Regions from separate parts of the Neobacillus sp. KR4-4 genome, predicted to be linked through region 3. Evidence: predicted binding sites of a transcription regulator. Region 3 holds the regulator's gene; each other region holds the start of a gene.
The links. The regulator Rex, encoded in region 3, represses fermentation and respiration genes when NADH is low (regulators of the CRP and FNR family bind a similar motif). The targets are predictions, from matches to a motif close to TTGTGAAATATTTCACAA.

Region 1 (10,010 bases), on a different contig from region 3:
ATGTTTTTTATAAAGTCCCATCATTTCTGCTTGAAGTTCCTGCTTTTTCTTTGGATCCTTTTCGGTTTTCATTTTAGTCTGAATGACATCCATTTCAGGCTTTAACACATCCATTTTTTCCTTCATCGCCATTTGATTTTTATACTGCCTTAACATAAGCGGCATTAGGGCAAGCCTTATAATCAGAGTAACAAGAATTATGGACAAACCATAATTTCCATTAAAAAGTTCCGCTAAATAATGTATAAAATTTGAAAAAGGTTCGACAAAGTAAGTATGGAAAAATCCACTATTGTTGTTTCCACTTTTTGGTTGGGACGAACATGCAGATAATAATAAAGTCGTTAAAGCTAACATTGTTACAAAAATAATAGAAGATCGTTTGTTTTTCATATTTCCTCCTAGAATGGTTTATTAATTTTTATGGACAAAAAAGGGAGGAAACAGGTTCTTCAGAATCATCCTGTGAATATTCTTTTCTACGAAAATATATAACAATTCTTTTCAGAATAAAGCTGCCATTTAAACAACTTTTCTTAAGATAAAGTACCAATGGGTGAATAATATTTGTCCTTGCTGGATCAGATAAGGAACCAACAAAAGAATATTCCACACTCCATGCCCATAATAACTTTAAAGCAATTCCTAAAAAAATACTTACATAAAGAGCGTTAAGGGCATTTATATCTGAACTGTCGATAAGCAATTGAAACAAATATTATCACCTCACTTAAATGTCAATGATATGAGTATATAGGAGATAAGGTAAAGAATCAATTTAATACTTGCCAAAATGCCAGATTATGAAGATATTTACTTATTGGCCAATAGGATAAGTATTAAAGTTTCCAAATTATGCACAGTATCTAAAAACACTGATTCAAACCGAATCAGTGTTTTTGGATTGGTGCATTCCAGTGTGCAGTTATTTTTTTATTGGCAAACTCCACATTTTCCTCTGTGGGCGGCTCAATAGAATGGAGTTGATATTCATGTCCGAGTGCTTCCCACTTATAAACACCGAGTTTGTGGTAGGGAAGAATTTCAATCTTTTGGACGTTATTAAGTGTCCCAATAAATTCACCAAGTTTTGTTAAATCATCAGGATCATCTGTTATCGTTGGAACGAGCACGTGGCGAACCCAGATAGGAACATGATGATTGGATAAGAATGTTGCAAATTCAAGAATATGATCATTAGCCATTCCCGTTAATTGAATATGTTTTTTCCGGTTAATATGTTTCAGATCCAATAGGATTAAATCAGTATACTGGAGCAATTCCTCTAATTGGTCAACAAAAAGCTTTGAATGAGAGAAGCAGCCACCGGAAGAGTCAATGGTCGTATGAATCCCTTTCTTTTTACATTCCTTAAATAATTCTGTTAAGAAAGGGATTTGCAGCAAGGGTTCACCACCGCTCACTGTAATTCCACCACCAGAAGACTGAATAAAAGGCAGATAGGACATAAGATCATCCATGATATCGGAAACAGTCATTTCTTTGCCGCTGCCAATTTCCCACGTATCAGCATTATGGCAAAACTGGCACCGCAATAGGCAGCCTTGTGTAAAAATAACATAGCGGATACCTGGTCCGTCGACTGTACCTAATGTTTCAATTGAATGAATATTTCCGTTCATGATGATGATCCCCCTTGGTTTACCAGGGACCCCCGATTAAAGGGCCCCTGTTGGTTTGTTTGATTATAGAGACTCGTGGAATGTTCGATTAATAACGTCTAACTGTTGTTCTTTTGTTAATTTAATGAAGTTAACTGCATATCCAGAAACACGGATTGTTAATTGTGGGTAAAGCTCTGGGTGTTCCATTGCATCAATTAATGTTTCGCGATTAAAGACGTTAACGTTTAAGTGATGACCTGATTTAATAGCATATCCATCTAGGATTGAGACAAGGTTACGGGTTTGGCTTTCTTCCTCTTTACCTAATGCTTTAGGCACGATTGAGAAGGTATTTGAAATTCCATCCATCGCATAGTTGTATGGAAGCTTCGCAACTGAAGATAGTGAAGCTAGTGTTCCTTTTGTGTCACGGCCGTGCATCGGGTTAGCACCTGGTGCAAATGGTTCTCCCATACGACGTCCATCAGGTGTATTACCGGTTTTCTTTCCGTAGACTACGTTAGATGTAATCGTTAAGATAGATAGTGTGTGAACAGAATCACGGTAAGTTTGGTGCTTACGAAGCTTTTTCATAAAGGTTTTAAGCACTTCCACAGCAATCGCATCGACTCGGTCATCGTTGTTTCCGTATTTAGGGAAGTCCCCAGTTGTTTCGAAATCAACCGCAAGACCATTTTCATCACGGATTACCTTGACTTCACCGTATTTAATCGCACTTAGTGAATCAGCGACAACGGAAAGACCAGCGATACCTGTTGCCATCGTACGAAGAATCTTAGTGTCGTGTAAGGCCATTTCAATTCTTTCATAGCTGTATTTATCATGCATATAGTGAATGACATTTAAGGTGTTGATATAAAGACCAGCAAGCCATTCCATCACAAGATCGAATTTTTGCATGACTTCTTCATAGTTTAATACTTCGGATGTAATTGGCTGATATTGTGGTCCCACTTGTATTTTTAATTTTTCATCTACGCCGCCGTTAATAGCGTATAGGAGTGCTTTTGCAAGGTTAGCACGGGCACCAAAGAACTGCATTTGCTTACCAATTTCCATTGCTGAAACACAGCAAGCAATTCCATAGTCATCCCCATATTCTGGGCGCATAATATCGTCGTTTTCATATTGAATCGAGCTAGTTTTGATGGACATTTTCGCACAATATTTCTTAAAGTTTTCGGGTAACTGTGGTGACCATAAAACTGTTAAGTTTGGTTCTGGTGCAGCACCTAAGTTGTCTAATGTATGCAGGAAGCGGAATGAGTTTTTCGTTACTAGGGAACGACCATCATTTGCCATACCGCCGATTGATTCTGTTACCCATGTAGGGTCTCCACTGAATAATTCATTATAATCTGGTGTGCGGGCAAATTTTACAAGACGAAGCTTCATAATAAAGTGGTCGACTATTTCTTGTACTTCTTCTTCGGTTACTGTTCCGTTTTTCAAATCTCTTTCTACGTAAATATCTAGGAATGTTGACACGCGGCCAAGGCTCATCGCGGCACCGTTTTGTTCCTTAATCGCTGCTAAGTATCCAAAGTACACAAATTGGAATGCTTCAGCCGTATTTTTAGCTGGTTGACTAATATCAAATCCATAGCTGCTTGCCATTTCCTTTAGTTCTTTTAAAGCACGAATTTGTTCAGCAAGTTCTTCACGAAGGCGCATATTATCTTCAGTCATTACTTTGCTAGTGTTCTTTTGGTCCTTTTGCTTTTCTTGGATTAAGAAATCAACACCGTAGAGAGCAACGCGGCGATAATCCCCAATAATGCGGCCGCGGCCATAAGCATCAGGAAGACCGGTAATAATTGCAGCTTTACGAGCAAGCATCATTTCATCTGTGTAGGCATCGAAAACACCTTGATTGTGAGTTTTACGGAACTCAGTAAAGATTTTTTCAATTTCAGGGTTTAATTGGTACCCATAAGCTTCACAAGCTGCTTTCGCCATACGGATCCCACCAAATGGCTGCATGGAACGATTAAACGGTTTATCGGTTTGTACACCAACAATTTTTTCAAGGTCTTCGTTAAGGTAACCAGGTCCATGGGAAGTTATTGTAGATACGGTTTCAGTGTCCATATCCAATACGCCGCCCTTTTCGCGCTCTTGTTTGGTTAATTCCATTACCTGTGCCCAAAGTTTAGTGGTAGCTTCTGTAGGACCTGCTAAAAATGAATCATCTCCTTCGAAAGGAGAAAAATTATTAAGGATAAAATCGCGAACGTTAACTTCTTTTGACCAAGCACCTTTTGTAAATCCAGTCCATTGTTCCATTAGTAATCACCTCATATTTTTTATAAAACAATATAACAGTTTGGTTGTTTCTTCTATAAATTGAGTATAACAGGTTTTTTGTGAAAAAAGGCACGTATATTAGTAACAATTGTTAACGTTTTGTGAAGTCTTATTTAAAGGGGATAATTAGTAATGTCTTCAGATTGTTAATATAGTTTTATAGAATCAATTTTCAAACTGTACTATAATTATCTTCGTGAATTTCAAAACTGTTATATATGAAGAAATTTATAAAAACAAGGTGTTAACATTAAAAAAGATTGAAACAGCAGTTCTTTTATCATGAAAAAAAACAGGAGAAGAATCCCCTGTTTTTAATCCACTACTATATAAGCAATCATTGGACCATTATGTGAGCGATCGGAATGGACTTCACAAATTAACCGATACGTACCTTCTTTTTCAAATTGTAAGGGAACAATTGTTTCTTCGCCCTTTTTGACGGTCCCTTTTATTTTAGTTCCTTCTATATAAAAGGGGTGCTCTTCACCGTTGATTCCGCTAATAAATAACCTTACTTTTTCACCTTTCTCTAAAAATACTGTCCCGGGATCCCAGCGATAAGCCTCCATTTCTTTTCCATTTTTCATTTTCGTACTGAATTCTGCAGTAACCATGTGAATTTCACGGATATCTTTCGATTGCTGATTAAAAACAGTTATATCCCCGGCTTTTAACATGAACCAGGCTGACAGGGAGAAAAGTACAACCCCTATTGCAACAAAGAATAGAAGTGTTTCCTTTTTAAAGACTAAAAATTTCATTTCGTACCCCCTCATAAATTTGTCCTACTTTATACTTATGCTAAGTGGGGGAGAAAACTTGTCTATTATTTTGTGAGATTTGAGTTGTTTTGGTTACCACTTATACCTTCAAACATGGTTGAACATAAATAAAAATGTCTAGAATAAGAAGTAACACCCTATAGAGTGAGATAATTTTTCTTTGTTTTTCTATTAGAAAAGTTTATAGTAAAAACAGGAAATGTGTTTCTATGTAAATTAGATGTTGCTAATTAATTCGCAAATAATTAGGTGGTTAGCTTGTTGGGGATTAGAAAAGAAAGAATATTAAAGGCGCTAAAATTTATTTTTCCATTGTTACTGTTAATCTTTGCAATTGTCGAAATCAAAAAATTTACTCAAAACATAAATATGGACTTACTTAAGGAAGAACTAAGTCAACTTGATATGGGGCGCCTTCTATTTATATTATTTATCACCTTTATAGCTGTCTTACCCATGTTGCTTTACGATGTGGTTCTAGTACGAATATTAAAATTAAAAGTTCCAATCAGAGATTTATTAGAGCAATCATTTATTGCTAATTCGTTTTCAAATTTAATTGGCTTTGGTGGAATAATCGGGGCAATGTTACGGACATATTTCTTTCATAAGCACGAACCGGACAAGCGCAAACTTTTAGGGGTTATTGCATCCGTATCATTATTTTATTTAACTGGTATTTCGGTGCTCTCATGGATTGTCACAAACAATTTTCGTAACTTTCCGTTGTTTGTTGACACAAAATGGCTCTATTTTGCAGTGGTGGGAGTTGGTTTATATTTACCACTATTTTTATTTATACATATCTTAAAATCAAGAAAAGGAAGTCCATCTCTAGTTAGTGCCAATAGTACCTTGAAGCTAATTATGATATCCATTATCGAATGGTTTGCAGTATTTTTAGCCATTTGGATTTTATGCCGGACTCTAGGAATTTCTATCTCTGCAGCAAATCTTTTTCCTGTTTATATTGTAGCTGCATGTGCCGGTATTATTAGTATGATCCCCGGCGGCTTAGGTTCTTTTGATTTGGTATTTATTTGGGGGATGCAAGATTTACATTTCTCTGAAGAAAAGGTACTTGTATTATTATTATTTTATCGGGTTGGCTATTACTTTCTCCCATTTTTTATTAGCCTAGTTTTCTTTATTAAGCTTTATTGGAAAAAATGGAATCAAACTTGGAATGATCTTCCTAAAGCCGTGGTACAAAGATTAAGTCATGTCATTTTAACCATGCTGGTTTTCCTTTCTGGTCTAATCCTGCTCTTATCAGCTAGTGTGCCTGGAATTATGTCCCGGTTAAAGGTTGCACAAGAACTTTTATCCTTTCCAATTATTAATGTTTCGCACCAATTATCTGTTGCCGCTGGATTTTTACTATTAGGTTTATCTCGGGGAATTGAGTATAGTGTTAAGCGAGCGTACGAACTAACGATGTTCGCTTTAATACTGGCCGCATTGTTCTCTATCTTTAAAGGAATTGATTATGAAGAAGCGATCTTTTTAATTATTGTCGCTTTGTTGCTCCGGATGTCAAAAGGTCAATTTTATCGAGAGAGTTATGTGTTAACTTGGGGAAAAACGATTTTTGATATAATGATTATTCTTGTAATTACATCAATGTATCTCGTAATTGGTTATCTGAATTTACCGATTTCTAAAATAGAAATACCACCCAAACTTTTACCCTATGTAATAGTTGATTATCACGATTTATTTATGAGTGCGGCAATTGGGCTTGTTATCGCACTATTCATTCTTATGTTTGGATATTTAATCAGTTTGCCGAAAAGTTGGATTTTAGAGCGATCTGTAAACCGTGAAAAAGATATTGTTGACCATTTATCGAAGTATCAAGGTAAGGTGTTATCGCATTTAATCTTTTTACATGATAAATTTATATTTTGGAACAGTCAAAAGAATGTATTAATTTCCTTTCAGCGATTTGCAGATAAGCTGGTCATTCTTGGAGATCCCATAGGGGAAAAAGACGAAATATCAAATGCAATAGAGGAGTTTCAGGAAATTGCTGATTTACATGGCTATACGCCTGTTTTTTATCAAGTTAGTGATGATATGCTTCCTTATCTGCATGGGCATGGTTTTGCTTTTTTTAAGTTAGGTGAAGAGGCATTTGTAGATTTGAAATACTTTTCTTTATCAGGATCCAAAATGAAAGGGTTGCGTGCATTACGAAATAAATTTGTTCGTGCTGATTATTCATACGAGATTATAACCCCTCCACATTCAATAGACCTTTTAGAAGAATTAAGAGAGATATCTAATGAATGGCTGCAAGGAAGAGAGGAAAAAGGTTTTTCACTAGGTTTCTTTTCTGAGGATTATTTAAATAAGGCACCAATTGCGATTGTAAGAAATGAACAAAAGCAGATTCTTGGTTTTATGAGCATTATGCATGTATATGATGATTATCAAACGATTTCTGTTGATTTAATGAGGTTTAAACCAGAAGCCGCATCAGGTGCAATTGATTTTCTTTTTTTGTGTTTATTTGATTGGGCAAAAGAACAAGGGTATGCTCGTTTCAATATGGGCATGGCACCATTGGCAAATGTAGGACTCTCAAGATTCTCATTTTTAAGCGAAAAAATTGCTGCGCAAATTTTCCTGCATGGCCATTTTTTTTACCACTTCCAAGGTCTGCGTAAATTTAAAGAAAAATATACAAACATTTGGGAACCCAAATACTTGGCATACCGGAGAAAATCATCATTACCGATGATCATGGCGCAAATTACTATGCTTATATCAAAAAAAAGAAACTAGTCCAATTTTCGGTTGGTGTGATACCAGCCGATTTTTCTATTTCTGTAATTGACTTCCCAATAGATATCCTAATTTAATCTATTATTTTGCAATACAATCTGTTAAGATTTAATAGGAAATAATGTAAAAGTTGGGTGTTATTTAATGAAAAAATTTGTATCCGTTATCTTTGTAATCCTACTTGTTTGTTCGAACCATTTAAGCCCGATAGCTGCTAATAATGGACAACCTAACCTAAAAAGTAAAGGGGCTATACTTTTAGATTCTGATACGGGTGCCGTTCTGTATGCAAAAAATGCAGATAAAAAGATGTACCCTGCAAGTCTAACGAAAATAGCCACAGCAATTTATGCGATTGAAAAGGGCAATTTGAATAGCATGGTTACGGTTAGTGGCAATGCAGTGAGGCAAGATGGAACAAGGGTTTATTTAGAAGAAGGGGAAAAGATCACTTTAAAGCAATTAATCCAGGGAATGTTAGTTAATTCAGGTAATGATGCAGCTGTAGCCATTGCAGAACACATAGATGGAAATGTCGAACAGTTTGCTGTGCATTTGAATACCTATTTAAAAACAACTATAGGTGTTAACCACACCCATTTTATCAATCCCAATGGTTTGTTTGATAAGAACCATTATACCACGGCAAGGGATATGGGGATTATAACTAATTATGCAATCAAGAATCCTGTCTTTGCAGAAATCTTTGGTACGAAAGTACTAAAGTGGAACGGGAAATCTTGGAAAACGAATATCCTGACCCACCATAAAATGCTGAAAGGGGAGTTTGCCTACTCAGGAGTAACTGGAGGGAAAACAGGATATACAGTTAAAGCAAAACAAACACTGGCTACCACTGCAGCTAATCCGAAAATAAGGCTGACTGCTGTGGTTCTAAACTCTGAACTGCCAAGAGATAAATATGATGATACGGCCAGCTTGTTTAATTATGGTTTTAAAAACTTTCAACATGCAACACTATTGCAAAGTGATATTTATAAATTAGACAATAAAGAATACTTCCCGGAAAAAAATACCTTAATTACAGAATCCACCAAAGGAAGTACAAGGGTATTAAATAATCAGGGAGTACTTGCTATTAAAAGTAATATTAATGGACAAGTAGTTCAGTTCGTTCCACTTAAATTCAAAGAACCAGTTCCTGTTAAGGTTGAAGTGAAAAATGAAACATCCTCTAAAAAGAAACAAAAAGAAAAGCAGTTATCCAATATTAATCTCATATATGGTGTAATAATTATTGCATTAATAGGGATTATAATTGGTTTTAAAAATAAACTTACTAGGAAATTTTAGAAAAATGAAAAAGCTATGATAAGTGAGGCCTTATCATGGCTTATTTTTGTGTAATATTGTTGCGAATAGCATTATAGCAAATAGAATTATACATAAAAGGTGAAAACAAAAAAGACTAAAGTATATCCTTTAGTCTTTGAGATTTGGATAAATTATTGTAGTCTGCTTTCAACTTGTTGACATACTTCGTCAGCGGATAGTCCGTTTGCGTCGATAACAGAACCCTTTGTACTGGTATCCTGCATACCCATTACATTGGAATCTAGTCCTGTAACAACACAACAATCGCAATTCTGGGCGTCCGACTCCTGCTTTAATTCAACTACATCATGTCCCTTTTCACGCAGAACTTGTTGAACTTGTGTAAGAGATTGTTCTACACCAATTTTTGCCATACAAAACACCTCCTCTTCTAGTTTATCTTGCCTCAGTTTATCTGAATTATTCGGAATAACTAGCATTAATCCTCCAAAAACTAATAGGGGAGGTGTACAAATATGGGAAAACGTAAAAAGGATCCATCAACGATAGGCTTGGCTTCCTCTCAAGTGGAGGGACAAGGAACAACAACAACTGAGACAGGTTCTAGAACAGAACCTTCATCAAGAAGAAAACAAAAGAGAAGCTAATGAAAAAGGGTCACCTCAATCGAGGTGACCCTTTTATCCCTATTTATACATTTCAGCTACTTGTTTTTGAATTTCATCATTTTCTAAATATTCATCATAGCTCATTTGTTTATCCATTAAGCCATTTGGAGTTAATTCAAAAATTCGATTAGCAATTGTTTGAATAAACTGATGGTCATGAGAAGCGAAGAGCAATGAACCCTTAAAATTAATTAATCCGTTATTCAATGCTGTGATTGATTCTAAGTCTAAATGGTTGGTTGGTTCATCTAATAAGAGAACATTTGCGCCGTTTAACATCATTTTAGAAAGCATGCAGCGAACCTTTTCTCCTCCGGAAAGGACACTTGCCTTTTTAAGCACCTCTTCACCAGAGAAAAGCATTCTACCTAAAAATCCACGTAAAAAGCTTTCACTGTCATCTTTAGGTGAGAATTGACGTAGCCAATCCACGAGATTTAAGTCGCTGTTTTCAAAGTAATCAGAGTTATCCTTAGGGAAATAAGCTTGTGAAGTGGTAATTCCCCATTTAAAGGTAC
Region 2 (10,010 bases), on a different contig from region 3:
AATCGGCTGTGTATCATCCATGCCAAGTCGTTCCATCATTGCTTTCATATTATCTGATCCAAAGCGGCGCATCAGTTCATCTTCCATGGATAAGTAGAACTGAGTAATACCCGGGTCCCCTTGACGGCCAGAACGTCCACGCAGCTGATTATCGATCCGTCGGCTTTCATGTCGCTCCGTTCCGATAACGGCTAGTCCTCCTAATTCTAATACCCCTTCACCGAGCTTAATGTCCGTACCACGACCAGCCATGTTCGTTGCGATTGTGACAGCGCCTTTGTGGCCAGCTTCAGCAATTATCTCCGCTTCACGTTCATGGTTTTTCGCATTCAACACATTATGGCGAATCCCTTTTTTCACTAAATAATTGGAGATGAGCTCAGACGTTTCAATCGCGACCGTCCCGACAAGTACAGGCTGTCCCAGCTGGTGACGCACTGCAATATCCTCGACAACGGCACGGAATTTACCGTTCATAGAAGAGTAAATTAAATCAGGACGGTCATCACGGGCAATTGGTCGGTTCGTAGGAATAACAATAACATTCATGTTATAAATGTTACGGAATTCTTCTTCTTCCGTTTTTGCGGTACCGGTCATCCCTGCTAATTTTTCATACATCCGGAAGTAGTTTTGGAATGTAATCGTAGCCATGGTCATGCTTTCGTTTTGAACTTCGAGCCCTTCTTTAGCCTCAATTGCCTGGTGCAAGCCCTCGCTGTATCGGCGCCCTTTCATTAAACGGCCGGTGAACTGATCAACGATGACAATTTCGCCGTCTTGGACCACATAGTCAACGTCAAGATGCATGCTGACATTTGCTTTTAAGGCTTGGTTAATATGATGGTTTAAGGTGACGTGGGCCATGTCGAAAAGGTTATCAATGCCGAAAGCTTTTTCAGCTTTACTAATTCCTTCCTCTGTCAACATAACGCCTTTTGTTTTTTCATCGTACGTATAGTCTGTTTCTTTAGAAAGCATCTTAACAAAGCCATTCGCTTGAATATAGAGGACAGCCGATTTCTGTGCCGACCCTGAGATAATTAATGGTGTACGCGCTTCATCAATTAAAATCGAGTCAACTTCGTCAATGACTCCGAAGAAAAGTGGGCGCTGTACTTTTTGCTCCTTATAGAGGACCATGTTATCACGCAAATAATCGAAACCAAATTCGTTATTCGTACCATACGTAATATCAGCGGCATATGCGGCTTGTTTTTCTTCCTTATCCATACTATTTAAATTTAAGCCAACCGTTAAACCGAGGAATTGATATAATTCGCCCATTTCGGCAGCATCACGGCTTGCTAAGTATTCATTGACAGTAACAACGTGAACCCCTCGACCAGAAAGTGCGTTCAAGTAAACTGGCATGGTCGCAGTTAACGTTTTACCTTCCCCTGTTTTCATCTCGGAAATGTTCCCCTCATGAAGAGAAATCCCCCCCATTAACTGAACATGGTACGGATATAAACCAAGGACACGCTTGGCACCTTCACGAACAACGGCAAACGCTTCAACCAAGAGATCATCTAATGATTCTCCGTTTTGATAGCGAGATTTGAACTCTTCCGTTTTCTCGCGCAGTTGGTCATCGGTCAACCTTTCTGTTTCCGCAGCCAGTGCGTCAATTTTCACCGCAAGCTTGTCTAGCCGCTTTAGCTCACGCTTGTTCAAATCAAACACTTTATCTAAAATCCCCATATCTGATGAACGCTCCTTTTTATCGAGACTAATCACTATTTTAAAAAATCCATTCAAGAATATTCGCTATTTTCCTTTTATATCTTACCATTTCCACAATACAGTGACAACAATGATAGCGGGAAGCAAGATTCGTACAATCATCTATTATATTTCCTTCCAAGTCAAACACTTCAGCTTGGACTACTTCGATAAGTTCGAATTTTCGTCAAATATGACAGATTGATGACGTGATTTTGAGAATGTACCTCAACTAGAGATTCAACTAGTAAAAAAAGAATGGAAACTGTATAAAAAGTATGGACAATGAATAAATATTCGGTTGTATGCAAAGTAAACAATATTTGCGTAGTATTAAATATTGCTGGAATAACAACATTTGTGCGTTGTTTTTAGTAGAAAATACCCATTTGTTTTGTGTGGGGAATTATTCACAAATTGTACATTGGAATATACTCTTACAATGTTAGATACTACCTTTAGAGAGGTTACTATGGAAAATAAAGAGAGAGATAGAATCCAAAATGGGAAGGGTGAGTCTAGTGGCCATTTGGGGGAAAAAGAATAAAGATATAGATCCCGAAAGTAGAGAAGATAGAAAAAAAACGGGCCTGATTCGCAGATTATGGCAAAAGTTTCGAGGGATTGACTGGAAGAATCCAGTTAACAGGTGGAAATTACTGTTTGTTTCACTTGTGGGTTGTATCGTTGTTTTTGGTGGAGGGTATGGAGTTCTAACCATGACCAACTCACCGACATTCTGTGCAAGCTGTCATGAAATGGCACCTGAATATTCAACGTTTACTGCAAGTGCTCATAATCAGATATCTTGTGTACAGTGTCATATCAAGCCAGGTTTCACCAACATGATTACGCACAAAATGAAGTCGATGAAAGAAGTATACTACCATGTTACTGGTGTACCTGAGCAAATTGTTCAAACCGAAGAAGAAGCCGTTTCAAACGAAAACTGCTTGCAATGTCACTCGAAAAACCGCCTAGTCACAGCGTCCGGAGACTTAAAAGTAAATCACAAAGGTCATATCGAAGAAGATATCCCTTGTATTACTTGTCATGCCGGTGTAGTCCACGCGAAAATGGCAACCCGAGGAATCAACGTTGAAGAAGTTCGCGGCGAATGGACAAAGGAAAGTGCTGAAAAATTAATGGAAAAGAAATACTTGAGACCTAACATGGGTACTTGTATTGACTGCCATGACAAAGTAAATAATGGCGAAAAGCCTTGGAAAGATCCAGCGTATAACGTTCCGGTTAATCCGGAAGAAGTGGAGAAAAAGCTCGAAGAAAACGATAAAGATGCAACAAAAGAAACTGCAACAGAAGCAACTTCAGAAGCCGAAACAACGGAAGCAGTAGCAGCAGCAACTAATGCAAAGACACAAGATATTATTTTACAAGCAATCGGAAAGCAAAAGAAAGATGTTAAGATTTCGATGGAATGTGAAACTTGTCACAAACAAACCGAAATTCCTAAAACACATAAAAATGTAGATTGGGGCAATAATCACGGCGGCACTGCTATTCAACAGCTAGATAAGTGTATGAATTGTCACCAAGATTCAAAATGGGTAAGGGAAATTCCTAAAGAAGATATCGTCTCCCTTCTTAAAATGGGAAATCAAAAGGTGAAGTACACACCAAACGTTTCACTTGCAAAAGAACAAGCACGTACGAACAAATTCTGTAGTGCCTGTCACTCCGATCGTCCTGGAAGTCACGGCGATAGCGATCAGTGGTTGACTTCTCATGCTAACAAAGCAAAAACAAAAGAGATGAAAGAGGAATGTTTCGTTTGTCATGATCGTGAAAAACCAAAAGCAGACACAACCAATGCCAAAGCACCAACGGATGTTTACTGCCAATACTGCCATAGAACTGGCTTTAAAGATGATAAGAAATAAGAAGAAAATGTTCAAGAGGAGGGAAAATAATGGAAGAAGAACACATGAACCAGACCTCCCCTCCACGGACTCGCTACAAAGTATATAAATATTTAACAGTAGCACTGCTATTTATCGTCGTCTTTTTCTCACTGGGACTAATAGGAGTAGAAACTACCTCGAGCTCGAGTTTCTGCTCCTCATGCCATGAGATGAAGCCGGAGTATTATACGTGGAAGGCGTCCACACATAGTGAAGTGGATTGCGTTAAGTGTCACATAGGCACAGGTACGGAAGAATATGCAAAGGCGAAAGCAAATGGACTTATGCAGGTGTATAAAAAAGCGACACAAACCTACACAGCTCCTATTAGAATGCCAAAGGAAATACCCGATAGCGCGTGTGAGTCCTGTCATGATGTATCTAAACGTGAAGTCACAGCATCTGGGGATATCATCATTCCCCATGATAAACATCAAAACAAAGATATTGAATGCATTCAATGTCATAACGGTGTGGCCCACGGCAAAATCGCAGACCGGAAAATGACATTCCAAACGGATTATGAAAAATGGGACACGAAAACCGGTACCTCAGCGATGGCGGATTTAAAATTCACCCGCCCGGATATGGACACCTGTATTGATTGTCATAAAGCACGTAAAGTAACCATTGAATGTTCAGCGTGTCATAAAACCGGGATGGTTCCAAAAAGCCATAAAGCAGAGGATTTTAAAACCAAAACACATGGGAAACAAGCTGCAGAGAATCTAATGAAGTGTAATCAGTGTCATAGTGATATGTCAAAGGAACCCCTAAAAGGTTATGAAGATGTATCAGTTATTGATCGTTTCCTTAATAATAATCAAGTAAAACAAAAGAATCATTATAACTATGCCAAAGAGAATACTTTTTGTAAGGATTGCCATAGCAAACGACCAGCAAGCCATAACAGTAATTTCTTTGATAGCCATGGTGTAACTGCTAACAAAAACCAAGAATCATGTCAAGCATGCCATGAAGTGAAAAGGTCGAATGAAACAGGTGGAAACCAAGTTACCTGCTCCTCCTGTCATCCAAGTAAACATAGTCAAAAGACAAGTTGGAAGGTTAACCATCCGATTTCGTTAGAAGGAGTGTCTAAACCATCGGCGAAATGCTATACCTGCCACGCAAAAGTCAGCTGTGAAAAGTGTCATAAGTAGTTGTGTACGATTTAGCTCTACCTTTGATTGGAGATTAATAGGGTTCTTAACATTTCGAACAAGTCTATCAGAGGTTTTTCGAAAAAACAAATGAAATTCGAGGTGGATACTAATGGAAGCTAGAGAGCTGCCGATCAATCCAGAACCGGAAAAGAATGAAAGAACGAAGTGGAAGAAAGAGAAGAAAAAGTATTTTACAAAGTTACAGGCTGCATTGCTTCTAATCGCGACTTTATTAGTAAGTTTGGGTGGAGGCTACTATATAAGTGACAAATATATCTGGTCTAATGCAAGTCAAGAAAGGATGGATGAGCAGCTAGACTACTATAAAACTTTAGTAGATTCTGAACCGAATAATCCAGAGCACCGAGTCAATTTAGGTTATACCTACTTTCTAAAAGGTGATAACGATAATGCGATTAAGCAGATGAAAGTCGCAACTGACCTTGACAGCAAATACTTTGGAGCTTATTTCAATCTCGGTCTTGTCTATATTGATGAAGAAAGATACAACGATGCATTAAAGCAGGCACAAAAAGCAGTCGAATTAGGACCACGTAATTTTAAAGCGCATTTGTTATCAGGTATGGTATATCGTAATTTAAAAATGTACGACGAGGCTGCTAAATCACTTAAAGAAGCCCTTAAGTTAATGCCAACCAACACAGATATCATTACCGAAATTGGCAGAGTGGAAGAAGATCAAGGTAACAAAAAAGAAGCAGAGAAATTTTTCAAAGAGGCTTTAAACTATGACCCTCTTTATAAACCTGCGTCCGAAGGCTTGGAGAGAATTGCTGCAAAGGGAAAAGACAACAAATAGAAGGAGCTGACCACTTTGAAAAAGAGAACCGTTTATATATTGATGAGTAGCATTGTCGCACTTTCCGTTGCCTTTTTTGCAGCAGTCTATTTCTTAAATCTAGAGTCGACATTAAAACCGATTGTTGCAAAGGTTGATCCGAGCGGACCGCCTGTGTACACGAATTCATTATATGGTGAGTTTAACAAACCACTTAACAAACCAATGGATGTTGTGAAAATTGGGGAATTCGTTTATGTGAGTGATACAAATAACAAACAGGTACAAGTATTTGATCAGTCTGGTACTTCTGTATTCAATTTTGGTAAAGAAGGAACCAATAAAGGCGAATTTAAATTTCCTTATGGGATCGCTGGAGATAAAGATGGCAACATTTACGTTGCAGACTTGTACAATGGCAATATTTCTATTTTTAATTCAAAAGGTAAGTTCATTAAATACTTTGATGATCAAAAGAAAGTCCTTAAATCACCGGGCGGACTTCGAATAATCGATAGTAAGCTTTATGTCACCGATATTAAGGCGAATAAATTATTTGTTTTTAATTTAGATGGAAAGAAAGTAATGGAAATAGGCGGAGCTGGTGCGGAAGAAGGAAAATTCATCGCACCAAATGCTGTCGCAGTTGATAGTGATCAACAAATATATGTAACAGATTCCGGGAATAATAGAGTTCAAATTTTCGATAAAGAAGGTAAGTTTATCAAAATTATTAACGGTTCGGAAGACGGCAAAGGGGATCCGACTTTCCTAAATCCAAGAGGAGTAGCTGTGGACTCAAAAGGAAATGTATATGTCGTAAACAACCTTGCCCACAATATCTCAGCCTTCGATAAAGAGGGAAAACATTTATTTGAATTAGGTGGAATGGGAACCGAAAATGATAAGCTGTATCTCCCGAATGGTTTGTATATTGACGATCGAGATACTTTATTTGTAACAGATACAGTAAATCAAAGGGTCTCCGTATTCTATTAATTCCCTTTTCGATAAAGGAGGTGAAAACAAAAGAAAATCTCAGTTTAGCCTTTATAGTTCTATATTAAATTAGAGAAAAAGAGAGAAATTTGGGAGGTTTTAAAAATGAGTAAGATTAGATTGGGTTTATCAACTGTAGTTATGCTTATTTTATTGGGCATATTCAGTGCTGTGGCCTTTGCAGAGGATGGAGTTCCTCCAACCCCAACGAACCCAGCACCTGGAATCCATGTTGGTCAAATTGATAACAATGGTAACCTAAGTACACACAAAACACACGGTAACTTCCAAAACAACACAAACTCTTGTGCAAACTGTCACAGTACACACAACGGGGAAGATGAAATGTTGTTAATGAAGGAAGGAGAATATGATCTTTGTATGTCTTGCCATGATGGCACAATGGGCTTCTATGATGTAACGAAAGGAAGCGGTGCAGGTACATTTGATGATTCACACTTAAGCTCATCCATGCATAATGTTGATTCATCTATCAAAGTCGGAAGTGCTCCTGGTAAATATCTAAATAATTCAACTGCGGAGTTAGAATGTTCTAGCTGTCACAACCCACACGGTTCAGCAAATGACAGACTATTAAATGAAACGGTTGCAGGTAAAGCATTTGCTACATCTATAGTTAATGGTGTACAAACATCTGCTCCAATAGGAACAAAAACGATTGCTCTTGATTTACAAGACGATCCAGAATACGCGGAACTTAACGCTTTAACAGGTACTGGCGGACTGAAAATTACAAAGTCCAATGGCCCTAAGGGATTAGCTGGTTACAATGGTGTGAATGATAAAATCTACTATTCTCAATTCTGTGGAGCATGTCACGATGATTATTTTGCGAAGAGAAATGTAGGTAGCAGCTCTAATCCTATGCCTGGAAAACCAAGTACAGGTTCACCAATCACTGCAACACATACTCACGACACCTACACACATACAACTAATAGCGCGAGCCAAGGTAGAAGTTGTGCTGCTTGTCACTATGCACACGGTACCGATGCTACCGTTATGATGGATGCAGTCGGAAATAAAGTTGCAGATTATACGAAGGCAGTTGCAGACGGCGGAAAAGGCTGGTCTCAAGAAAAAGCAGAATCGTATATGAAAGATGTAAGTGTGAAAGGATCTTCATTAAAGAAATTTACAAACAACGCTGTATGTTTTGCTTGCCACGGATCTAACATTGCAAAAGGACAAGTTGATCCGCAATACCTTGATGGAACTGGGGCTCTTAAAGGTAAAGCAAAAATTAAATAAGGTGCTGATCAACAAATTTCTTTTATAGAAACGTACTTAAACAAGGTAGCAATATAAAATTGTTACCTTGTTTTGTAAATCGAACATGACAGAAAACTACCTATTTTACCTCCTAGATGGTTTGTTTTCTGATAATATATGCTTTTTTATATGACTATGAAACTCAAAATTATGAGTCTTTTTAAGGGGGTGATATAGAAAAAAGAAAAAACTTATCATTATTAACCTATGAAAAAAAGAGAGAAAGAGACAGAAGATTTATGGGAGGTTTTTTAGAATGAGTAAGTTGAAATTTAGTTTGTCTGCATTTTTAGTGCTTGTATTAGTGAGCATGTTTGGTGCGTTTGCAACTGCAGCAGAATTCACCCCCACTTCAACAAACCCAGCTCCTGGGATTCATGTTGGGGACGTTGATAACGCTGGAAATACCAACACACACAAAACACATGGTAATTTCCAAAACAACACTAATTCCTGTGCGAACTGTCACAGTACCCACAACGGGGAAGATGAAATGCTGTTAATGAAGAGCGGCGAAAAAGAACTGTGTATGTCATGTCATGATGGTACAATGGGCTTCTATAACGTTAAAGTTGCTAGTGAAGCAGGTGTAATTGACTCTCACGAAATGAATGCCTCTATGCATAATGTTGATTCAGATTTAGAAGTAAAAGCAGCTCCTGGTGCATTAGCTAATACATCTACTGCTACTTTTGAATGCTCAAGCTGTCATAATCCACATGGATCTGCGAACGACCGTTTATTAAATGAAACTGTCGCAGGAAAGCAATATGGTAACAACTATAATGTTACCATCGTTGGATATACTGAAACTATTACTAAATTGAATAAAATTCCAGTGGGACAAAAAGCAATTAAGCTTAATTTAGTAGAAGATCCTGCATATGCAGACATCAACAATAGCAGTACTATGTCTGGGTTAAAAATTTACAAATCAAATGGTATTTATAATAAACCAGCTGACGGATTAACCCAAGCACAGGTGTATGACTACAAATTAAATTACTCAGAATTCTGTGCAAGCTGTCATGATGACTACTTAAAGAATAGAGAAAATGGACCGAGAGAAATGAAAACCACTCAAGGTCATGAGCTATTCACACATACAACAAACAGTACGAAGCAAGGCCGCAGCTGTACAGCTTGTCACTTTGCTCACGGTACTGATATTACAACATTAAGAGACACAGCAGGTAAAACAATTGAAGATTTACAAAAACCAGTTGCAGATGGTGGAAAAGGCTGGACTGAAGCAACAGCGAAGGCTTATATGAAAGAAGTAAGTCCAAAAGGCTCATCCTTAAAGAGATTCACAAACATGTCTGTATGTTGGGCTTGTCACCAATCTACACACCAAATCGCCAATACACCTGGAACAACAAACTATCCAAATACTACAGATTATAAAAACTACTTAGTACCTGGTGGAGATTACTCAGGTAAAAACTTAATTAAATAATAAAAAAAGCTAACAAATAGCCCCACTATTTGTTAGACTTCACTAGGTTTTACAGTAAAGATTTAAAAGTAAACAAGGTGGCAATATCACTATTGTTACCTTGTTTTATTATTGCACCCGCGTGAAGAAATTGTCAAAAATATTTAATTTACCTATGAAAATTAATGTTAAATCAGTTGATATAATAGATATAAGGTTTATATCTAATTTACGAAAAGTAAAGGATGAATAGTATGAAAAGGAAGAACTACAAACGAAAGCTTATCGCATACCTTGTTATTTGGAGCGTTGTTCATAGTTCCCTCCTTTTTAGTTCTCCTGATAACATTGTTGTATCAGCTTCAGCTGTTCCTGAAATCCAGATATTAACTCCCAATGAGGGCACTTTGTTAAATGCTCCACTAGTTGAATTTACTGGAACTATTTCGGATGATCTAACATCTGCAGATAAACTCACTGTCAAGGTTTTTGAACAGCCGGAGGATTCACAGCAGCCTATTGATATTACGGGTGAAGGGAAACTATCGATGATTCCGAACGGGACCGCTGCAGACTTCTTATACTCAAAAGATTTTAGTGAGGGAGTACATGCCGTTACATTCGTCGTCACAGATGAGGATGGGGTAAGCGCTAAGGCAGAGCATACC
Region 3 (10,010 bases):
GAAAGACCTTATGAAACTTATTCACTTCTAACACCCACCAATGGGTTGAATTGGATTTCTAAATGATTTCTACTAGTTTTTTGCTACTTGTTCCTTTTCTAGCTACTCCCTCTTCAATGGCTGCGTTCGAAACGGCGGCGGCAACTCTTTCCCCTACACGTGAATCCAAGGCGTTTGGAATGATATACTGCGGTGAAAGTTCTTCATCCGATACAAGTCTTGAAATGGCGTAGGCGGCGGCAAGCTTCATCTCCTCTGTGATATCGGTCGCCCTTACATCAAGAGCTCCGCGGAAGATCCCTGGAAAAGCGAGTACATTATTTACCTGATTAGGATAATCAGAACGGCCTGTTCCAACTACTGCTGCACCGGCTGCTATAGCCTCCTCAGGATAGATTTCTGGTACCGGGTTTGCCATTGCAAAAACGATTGAATCTTTATTCATTGTTCCGACCATTTCCCCAGTTAAAGCCTTTGGCCCTGAGACTCCGATAAAAACATCAGTATCTTTAATAGCATCTTGTAAGGTGCCCTGTATCCCTCGCAGGTTTGTTTTCTCTGCTATTTCTGCCTGCCGATCGTTCATCCACATTTCACCTGGGCAAACAATCCCTTCCAAGCTTACTAACGTAATATCCTTAAAACCGGCAGTTAATAAAAGCTTGGCAATCGCAATCCCAGCAGAACCTGCGCCATTGATGACTACCTTTACCCTATAGATACTTTTCTTAACAATTCTAAGTGCATTTAAAAGGCCAGCCAGTACGACAATTGCTGTCCCATGCTGGTCATCATGAAACACAGGAATGTTTAATTCCTTTTTTAAGCGTTCTTCAATTTCAAAGCATCTTGGAGCAGCGATATCCTCCAAATTGATTCCGCCGAACGTTGGCTCTAATGCTTTGATGATATTGACTATTTCATCGACATTTTTTGTTCCCAAGCAGAGCGGATAAGCATCAATCCCTGCGAATTGTTTAAATAAAACTGCCTTCCCCTCCATTACCGGCATTGCTGCTTCGGGACCAATATCTCCTAACCCTAAGACCGCTGTTCCATCTGTGACAACAGCTACTAAATTACCACGCCCTGTATGCTCAAAAGAAGCCTCACTATTTTTGGCAATAATCTTACATGGCTCCGCTACACCTGGTGTATAGGCTAAACTTAAATCATCTGCATTGTTAACTTCTACCTTACTGACAATACTAATTTTCCCGGCAAGCTTTTTGTGAAGCAGCACGGCCTCTTCTTTGATCATTCTTTCATTCATTCCAACCTTCTCCTTTTGCTCCAACCTAAGTCTAGATGTTAATCTGGGTGACGAAAATCAAATCTATTATTTAAAAAGTCGAGCCGTGACAGATAGCCACAGCCCTTTTGAGGAATTACTAACTTAATAATTTCAGTAAAAGAATAGCCAATATAACGGTTGAGGCGCCGCCAATTCTTGTGGAAACTTGGGCAAATGGCATTAATGACATCCGATTAGATGCCGAAAGAATCGCGACATCCCCCGTACCTCCTAAACCACTATGACAGCCTGTAACAATTGCTGAGTCAACAGGATACATCTTCATCAATTTTCCTACAAAGTAACCCGTAGTAATCATTGCGACTACAACAGAAGCACAAACAACCGCATATCCAGGTGTTACGATCTTAACTACATCCTTAAGCGGAATATAAAGCATCCCTAAACCAACCATTAATGGCCATGTTAAACTTGATGATACAAATTTATATAAGTGATACGCACCTTGTTCCATTTTAGCTGGCATTATCTTAATACTTTTTACTACTGCTGCTGCAATAATCATTAACACTGGTCCAGGAATTCCAAGAAATTTATTTCCAAGTCCACCTAAGATAAAGAAACTACATGCTATTAACAATCCTGCACCCATAAGTGGGAAATCAACCGGCTTATCAATCGTTGCGGCTTCTGTGATTCCGTCGCCGCCTTTTGTTTTCACTAATACACCATTACCCGTAAGGTGTTTCTTTTTCTCACCTATGCGAGACAAAATACCAGCACAAACGATAGCGACAATATTCCCAATTACAGCGGCGGGGATCAACTGGCCAACAAATGTTTCTGAAGATTTTCCGAGAACCTCTGCATAGCCTAATGAAAGAGGCAAAATTCCTTCTCCGATGCCGCCACCGATTATTGGTACAACAATATAGAAAAGTGTGTGTTTCATATCATATCCAAAAAGCAAACCAACAAGGACCCCTACGATAACTGAAGCAATGGTCCCTAAAATAAGCGGGATAAACATTCGTGTGAAACCTTGAATTAAGACTCTCCGATTCATCCCAAGAATACTTCCGACTACTAAAACAGAGATATATAGATAAAGGAAATTTGATGTTTTCATTAATTGCGTAACCGCATTCATTCCAGTTGTGTTAATCACACTAAAATAGACTAATATAGATGGGACCAACAGTGCTAGAATTGCCGGACCGCCAATATCCTTCAAGACCGGAATCTTCATACCAAGGTCACCAAGTAAAATACCCATAACAATAATGATGGCAAAGCCGCCAATCATGTCAGCTGGAAGCAATTTATAGACAGCTGAAAAGTAGACAACAGCTGCGATAACGATATAAAGCGGCAGTGGAATAACCCCTATCTTCATACTGCCAATTTTACCTAAAAAACCTTTCTTTTCTTCCTTTTCCCCTGAAACAACCGTAAGCGGTTGCAATTTTCTAACTGGTTCCATAAATTCATCCCCCTATTAAATTTATGTTTCTATCATATTCCCGATTGAAACGCTTTCATAGTTTATGTAAATTTAATAAGATTTTTGTAAATAAAAAAAGTAAGCAGTTTTCGGCTGCTTACAAAAAGGCTTTGATTAGATGTTCTTTCATTTGATTATATTCATGCTGGTATACAGGTCTGCCGACGGTACCGTAAATTACCTTCACATCAAGAATTCCGATTTCCTTTAAAAAGTTTAAATACTTACGAACCGATACCCGAGAAATGCCGACCACCTTTACAACGTCCTCTGTTGAAAACGGAGCATTTTTTAATTCCTGAATGGCTTCCCAAATTTGTTTTAAGGTGTCTTTTGTCAATCCTTTCGGGAGGTCTTCGATAAGAGACTTTTCCTCTCGGTGCAGGATCTGCTGGTCCAGTACGTCTTGATTAATTACATGTTGTGTCTGAATAATCTCTGTTTGGTTCTTATAGTCAACTAACGCTCTGCTAAATCGGTCAAATTCAAAAGGTTTAATTAAATAATCTACAGCTCCGTACCTCAAGGCCTTTTTAATCCGCTCCATGTCTGACGCTGCTGAAATAATAATTACATCGGTCTCTTTCTCATTTTCGCGGAGGTAGGTTAACAGCTCTAAACCTAGTTTCCCCGGCATAAATATATCAAGCAAGATCAGATCGATTTCTAGCTTTTCCAATTTCATAATCGCCTCATCTACAGATGCAGCCATTGCCATCAATTTAAATCCAGGGACCTGCTCAAGATAGCGTTTATTGAATTCAGCCACCATTGGATCGTCATCAACGATCATCACTCGGATCATTTCTGTCCCCCTCCCCATCATATGGTATATACACGGCGAAAACGGTCCCTTTTTCAGGTTTTGATGATAGAATTAAATCCCCGTCCAACTTTTTAACCGCCTGCGAAACGAGATACAATCCTAATCCTCTATTTTCGCCTTTTGTGGAGAATCCTTTGTTGAAAATTTGGTTTTGTATTTCTTCACTCATCCCTTTTCCGGTATCTTTTACTTCAATTGTTAAAATATCATCTGCATAATCAAGGGAAACTGTTACTTTTTTGAGTGGACAACCGCTCACAGCCATAATCGCATTATCAATTAAATTACCTAAAATCGTAATCAGTTCATGTGTTATATCAGAATCCTCGGGTTGAGGAATTGGTTGTTCACACAAAACTGATAACTCTGTCCCCGATTCCCTTGCATAACTTAACTTTCCAATTAAAAAGCCTGCTAATACAGGGTCCTTTATTTTTTTGGTCACAAAGCCAATTTCGTTATTGCGATGATTAACCGTTTCATTGATGTATTCAACAACTTTTTCATAATACCCTGTATGGACCATCCCTAAAATAACATGAAGCTTATTCATATATTCATGTGCCTGGGCTCGAAGTGCATCGGCGTAAGTTCTCACTCCAGTCAGTTCTTCGGCGAGTACTTGTATTTCTGTTTTATCGCGAAAAGTTGCAATGGCCCCTACGACCTTATTCCCAACAATAACAGGGACTCGATTAGTTAAAATGGTCATTCCATTTAAATTCTGTTCTTCATCCAATTCAGCTTTACCCGTTTGTAAGAGATCTTTTAAGCGCGTGGTAGACAAATACCTTTCTATATTTACCCCCATCGGATTATCCGGCAGTCCTGCCTTGTGAAACATCTTTAAAGCAGCTCGGTTGACAAGTGTTATCTTTGACTCTTGATCAACCGCGACAATTCCTTCTCTGACGGATTGAAGCATAGCGCTTCTTTCTTCTAATAATTTTGCGATCGCAAACGGCTCAAGCCCAAGTAAGATTTTTTTGATATATCTAGCTAAAATAACAGCCCCAAGAACACCGATTAATAGACCGATCAGGGTTCCAATATAGATCCCAGTTCGGCTCTTTTTGACGGCCTTTTCCACATTATCCAGCGAAATCCCAACGGCCACTGCCCCGATTTGTTTCCCTTTTTCGTCCTTAATGGGTGTAAAAGAGCGTAATGAAGGTCCCAGCGATCCCTTTGATATTGACGCATGCTCTCTTCCTTTTAAAACAGGTCCTTCATCTCCACCCCTGAATGGCAACCCTATTTTATTACTGTCGGGGTGGGATTTTCGAATGGCATTCATATCCATCACGACAATAAAGTAAACATTTGTAACTTTCCTCATTTCATTTGCATAGCTTTGAATGTCCTTTTCATCGCGTTTCCCACTCATCGCCTCAATCACAAGCGGACTATGTGCAACCATGCGAGCTACACTTCTTGCTTGCTCCGCCTGATTCTTTTCCGTCTCTGAAGCAATTCTGGAACTTATAAGTAAATCCGTTATCAACAGCGAAAAAGTAACCACTACACAAACGAATACAATAATCACTGATTTTAAACTCCATCTGCCCCTTCTCATATTTCCCTCCAGCTGTACCGGGTGTCAGGCACCATCTTGATGCACCCCTTGATGACAATGTAATCATTCAGGTAAGTAAAGTAAACGCAAAAAAGCTGCAAAGCTTGCTATGACAGAACTTTGCAGCATTAGAAGCTTTCTTTAACTTATCAGTAATATAGCTCCTGCTAAAATAGGGGTCAGGACCATCGCACTTTTTAAAACGGGCTGAGGTGCAAAGTCCGTAAACTTGGCCCCGACATAAGAACCAATCATGGTTCCTGCCACCACTTCAATTAACAATGGGAAGTTCAAGTATCCTTGAAAATAATAGCCAGCTCCCCCTGCTAAAGCGATGGGCAGAATAACAAGCATGGTTGTACCCACCGATTGTTTAAGCGTAAGTCCCAAGATTAAAAGCAGTCCGATTTGAATGAACGGTGCAGCACCAATCCCAAATGTCCCAGACATCAACCCGGTAACCAAACCGACTAGCGCTGCTTTCTTAATAAGAAGAAGGTTGCTTGGTTCGTCTTTTTTATAGTTTGCCTTAATTTTTTGAACAATAAACAATCGTACGACCAAGATCAAAGCGGATAGAAACAACATCCCTGCGGTTAACCAATGCAAGGAATGGATGGGAATCAAACCAGCTAGCTTTGAACCAAAATAGGAAGCAATCGACCCAAATCCTCCGACAATTAGACCCGTTTTAATCGAAATATTTCCTTGCCGAAAATGACTGTACGCACCTGACAAGGTAGTAAACACCATGGCAGCTAAAGATGTCCCTAAAGCGACATGGATGGGAACTCCAAAAACCACTGTTAAAATGGCAATAATAAAGCCAGAACCTCCTGCTCCGACAAATCCTAATAATACCCCAAGTACAAACATAGTCAGCACGATCGCCAACTTCATCCCCTCCAATTGCAAAAACCCTAGATGTCACTCTAGGGAATGTGTGATCTATAATCCCGATAGTAATCGCTTGCAAATAAACTACCTACATCTTAGTCCAGCCCTCAGTATTTTGATAGATTATGTAATTAAAAAAAGCAGGGTATGAAGCATACAAAAGAGCTCTCCACAAATGTTGTGAAAAGCTCTGCTCTTAACTAAATTACTATTCTTCTTCCTCTAATTCCACCGTCGGATAATGCTTTAAAAAATAAACAAGCGATTGCAGTTCCACTGCTAAGTCAATATGATGGACTCTAATTTGCGGGGGAACATTTAAGCGTGCTGGCGTAAAGTTTAATATTCCCTTTATATTTGCACTCACAAGTCGATCAGTAATCATCTGTGCAACTGGGGCTGGAACCGTTAATATCGCAACGGATATACCCCCCTCAGATAAAACCTTCTCCAATTCATCCATATGATAAACCGGGACCTCGCGAATTTTCGTTCCCATTTTTTCTGGATCCACATCAAAGGCACATTCTATTTTCGTGTTATTATTCTTTAAAAAATTATAGTTTAAAAATGCCGTGCCCAAATTCCCTACCCCTATTAAAGCAACCTTTGTTAATTCATCCTGGTCCAAGGTTTTACGAAAGAAGGAAATCAAATAATTGACATTATACCCATAACCTTTTTTTCCTAATGCTCCGAAATAAGAAAAATCGCGGCGAATCGTGGCTGAGTCGACCTTTACGGCTTCACTTAGTTCGGCTGATGAAACCCTTTGCTTACCGGAAGAATGCAGGTTTTTAAGAAATCGGTAATAAAGGGGCAGCCGTTTGGCTGTCGCCTGTGGTATTTTCATTGTTTCATTACTCATAATCTCCCACACCCCATGGATAATTTAGTTAAAAATCATTTAACTTTTTCGTTTCTCTTAAAATCACCATTTTTACCGCCTGTTTTTTCGACAAGATATGTAGGGCCAATCACCATACCTTTATCAACGGCTTTACACATATCATAAACCGTTAAAGCGCATGCTGACGCAGCTGTTAACGCTTCCATTTCTACACCTGTATTCCCCTTGGTTTTAACGGCTGCCGATATATTTAAGCGATAATTCTCTTCTGTGTCCTGCTCCCAGGAAAAAGATATATTAACCCCCGTTAAGGGGATCGGATGACACATCGGAATCAAATCCCACGTCTTCTTTGCTGCCATGACCGCAGCTACCTGTGCCACTGCTAAGACATCACCTTTTTTTATCGCGTGATTCGTAATTCTATCGTAAATTTCTTTCCTAACTGTAATACTGGAATGAGCAAGTGCCGTCCGTGCTGTTTCTGGCTTATCACTGACATCGACCATTTTTGCTCGGCCTTCTTCATTAAAATGCGTTAATTCTGCCATATAAATAATCCTCCCTTCAAATCATACACTATTTTTCCTTATCTGTCTGTGAAACTTTGAACGAAATTCAAGGTTTTTGCCGATTTAACACCTTCATCCACCTAATCTGCGCCTCAGTTTATTGCCGATATACGGGGAATAAGGTACACTAAACCTATGTAATAGAGGTGAAAAAGAATGATTTTGTTACAGGTTAATCAACTACAAAAATATTATGGTGCTGACCTAATTTTATCGAATATTAAATTAGAATTACAAACTCGAGACCGTGTGGCTCTAGTTGGTCGCAACGGGGCAGGAAAATCAACATTATTGAAGATTATTGCTGGCCACTTGTCACATGATGGCGGTGAAATCATCAAACCAAAAGAAGTAATGATTGGCTATTTAGCCCAAAATACTGGTTTAGAGTCCACTTTGTCGATATGGGACGAGATGTTGACTGTATTTGAACCGCTGCGTTTAATGGAAAAGTCACTTCGGGCCCTTGAAGAGCAAATGGCCGATCCTAATGTATTTGATGATACTGGAAGATACGAGAGAATCCTAAAAGAGTACGACCATCTTCAAGTGAAATTTAAGGAGCAGGGTGGATATCAATACGAGGCAGAGCTCCGTTCTGTACTCCATGGGTTAAATTTCCCTGATAAATCCTTGATGATATCAAGTTTAAGCGGCGGACAGAAAACGCGTCTTGCCCTTGGTAAACTGCTATTAACTAAGCCCGATATCTTAATATTGGACGAGCCGACCAACCATCTTGATATTGATACCCTGTCCTGGCTGGAGCAATATTTACAAAGTTATCACGGGGCCATTTTGATTGTTTCCCATGACCGCTATTTTTTAGATAAGGTGGTTACGCAGGTATATGAAGTCTCCCGTAAGCAAATCCAACGATTCACAGGCAACTATAGTGCCTACCTAGATCAAAAAGCGGCCAATTATGAGCGTGATTTAAAGCTTTTTGAAAAGCAACAGCAAGAGGTGGCAGATCTTCAGGATTTTATCAACCGGAATTTGGCACGTGCATCAACGACCAAACGAGCCCAAAGCCGCCGCAAAAAGTTAGAGAAGATGGAACTGATGGACCGCCCCTTAGGAGATGAAAAATCGGCAAACTTCTCGTTTGAAATTGAAAAACAAAGCGGCAATGACGTGTTAACGGTCGATTCCCTTGCTGTCGGTTATCAGGGCGAAAAGGTCTCAGAAGCCATTTCTTTTCGTGCCTTTAAAGGAGAAAGCATTGCCTTAGTTGGCCCAAATGGAATTGGTAAATCAACCTTATTAAAAACAATTATTAAAAAGCTTCCTGCCCTAGACGGAACCATTCTCTATGGAACAAACCTTTCCATCGGATATTACGATCAGGAACAGGCTGAATTAACTTCCAATAAGCGTGTTTTGAATGAACTCTGGGATGATTACCCGTTAAAAAACGAAAAAGAGATTCGAACGGTTCTTGGTAATTTCTTATTTTCCGGTGATGATGTCTTAAAAATTGTCTCCACTTTAAGCGGTGGGGAGAAAGCTCGACTTGCTTTAGCTAAGCTGATGTTGGAAAAAGCCAATGTTCTAATTTTAGATGAGCCCACCAACCATTTGGATTTAGATAGCAAGGAAGTTCTTGAGAATGCATTAATCGATTACCCTGGCACAATTCTTTTTGTCTCCCATGACAGGTATTTTATTAACCGAATTGCCACAAAGGTCTTGGAACTGAGCCGCCATGGCAGTACAGAGTATTTAGGGGATTATGATTATTATGTAGAGAAGAAATTGGAGCAGGAGGAGCTTGCTGCCCTGGCGCTGGCGGATATTCAAAAAGGGTCTGCACAAATGGAAGCATTTGAGAAAAATACTTATCAACAGGATAAGGAAAGCAAGAAACAAGAACGTCAGCGAAAACGGAAATTAGAAGAAGTGGAACAAAGAATTGAAGAACTGGAAGAGCAAATTCAGGAATTCGAACAGCAGTTATGTGATCCAGATATCTTTCAAAATCATGAAAGAGTATTAGAAATCAACATAAAAAATGAAAAAGCCAAGGCTGAACTCGAGCAGCTAATGGAAGCATGGGCGGAATTGGCAGAGTAAAAACCGAGCAGTGCTCGGTTTTTTCTTTTTGGCTGTGTTAAAAGATTAATGTTGATTTTGGCTCTGTTGATTGGAGTGGAAGGCACGAAGACTCCTGCGGGAGTACGGGGCAGGGGAGACCCCGCAGGAGCAAAGCGACGAGGAGGCTCCCCGGCACGCCCGCGAACCGCTTGTGCCTGGAACAGAAATCAACAGACAAGTTTAACACAGCCTTCTTTATAATAAGACATATATCGACAACATTCGATATAAACACTTTTTTAAAAAATTATTCACTTTTCCACAAGCTTATTCACATTGTAAACAGAGTATTCCCAATGATTTTTTTAGTTTTCCACAATATCCACAATAATTACCCTACTTATCCACATTATACACAGAAAACAATCCACTTATCCACATTTAAGATTATTTTGATGGAAGTTCAAAAATTCTTATCAACAAAAAAACTCTT

Region 1: the regulator Rex is predicted to act here: its motif matches at 4,011-4,028, upstream of pflB (formate C-acetyltransferase).
Region 2: the regulator Rex is predicted to act here: its motif matches at 2,124-2,141, upstream of ACE198_RS08900 (cytochrome c3 family protein).

What each region holds. Positions count from the first base shown of each region.
Region 1 covers NZ_JBHHJU010000004.1:104,451-114,460, reverse strand. Annotated here, with positions in the region: gene yidC (membrane protein insertase YidC) at 1-393, opposite strand, end outside; gene ACE198_RS05640 (hypothetical protein) at 422-715, opposite strand; gene pflA (pyruvate formate-lyase-activating protein) at 891-1,643, opposite strand; gene pflB (formate C-acetyltransferase) at 1,707-3,932, opposite strand; gene ACE198_RS05625 (cupredoxin domain-containing protein) at 4,268-4,717, opposite strand; gene mprF (bifunctional lysylphosphatidylglycerol flippase/synthetase MprF) at 5,000-7,528, shown strand; gene ACE198_RS05615 (D-alanyl-D-alanine carboxypeptidase family protein) at 7,673-8,842, shown strand; gene ACE198_RS05610 (YkuS family protein) at 8,995-9,237, opposite strand; gene ACE198_RS05605 (YuzL family protein) at 9,340-9,471, shown strand; gene ACE198_RS05600 (ABC-F family ATP-binding cassette domain-containing protein) at 9,511-10,010, opposite strand, start outside.
Region 2 covers NZ_JBHHJU010000006.1:153,113-163,122, reverse strand. Annotated here, with positions in the region: gene secA (preprotein translocase subunit SecA) at 1-1,704, opposite strand, end outside; gene ACE198_RS08900 (cytochrome c3 family protein) at 2,229-3,626, shown strand; gene ACE198_RS08895 (NapC/NirT family cytochrome c) at 3,656-4,810, shown strand; gene ACE198_RS08890 (tetratricopeptide repeat protein) at 4,923-5,633, shown strand; gene ACE198_RS08885 (6-bladed beta-propeller) at 5,649-6,611, shown strand; gene ACE198_RS08880 (cytochrome c3 family protein) at 6,717-7,883, shown strand; gene ACE198_RS08875 (cytochrome c3 family protein) at 8,161-9,363, shown strand; gene ACE198_RS08870 (cytochrome c3 family protein) at 9,597-10,010, shown strand, end outside.
Region 3 covers NZ_JBHHJU010000040.1:30,579-40,588, forward strand. Annotated here, with positions in the region: gene ACE198_RS26040 (NAD(P)-dependent malic enzyme) at 59-1,273, opposite strand; gene ACE198_RS26045 (2-hydroxycarboxylate transporter family protein) at 1,392-2,738, opposite strand; gene ACE198_RS26050 (response regulator) at 2,857-3,564, opposite strand; gene dcuS (DcuS/MalK family sensor histidine kinase) at 3,542-5,161, opposite strand; gene ACE198_RS26060 (sulfite exporter TauE/SafE family protein) at 5,303-6,055, opposite strand; gene ACE198_RS26065 (redox-sensing transcriptional repressor Rex) at 6,267-6,926, opposite strand; gene moaC (cyclic pyranopterin monophosphate synthase MoaC) at 6,962-7,459, opposite strand; gene ACE198_RS26075 (ABC transporter ATP-binding protein) at 7,637-9,556, shown strand; gene ACE198_RS26080 (hypothetical protein) at 9,605-9,778, shown strand.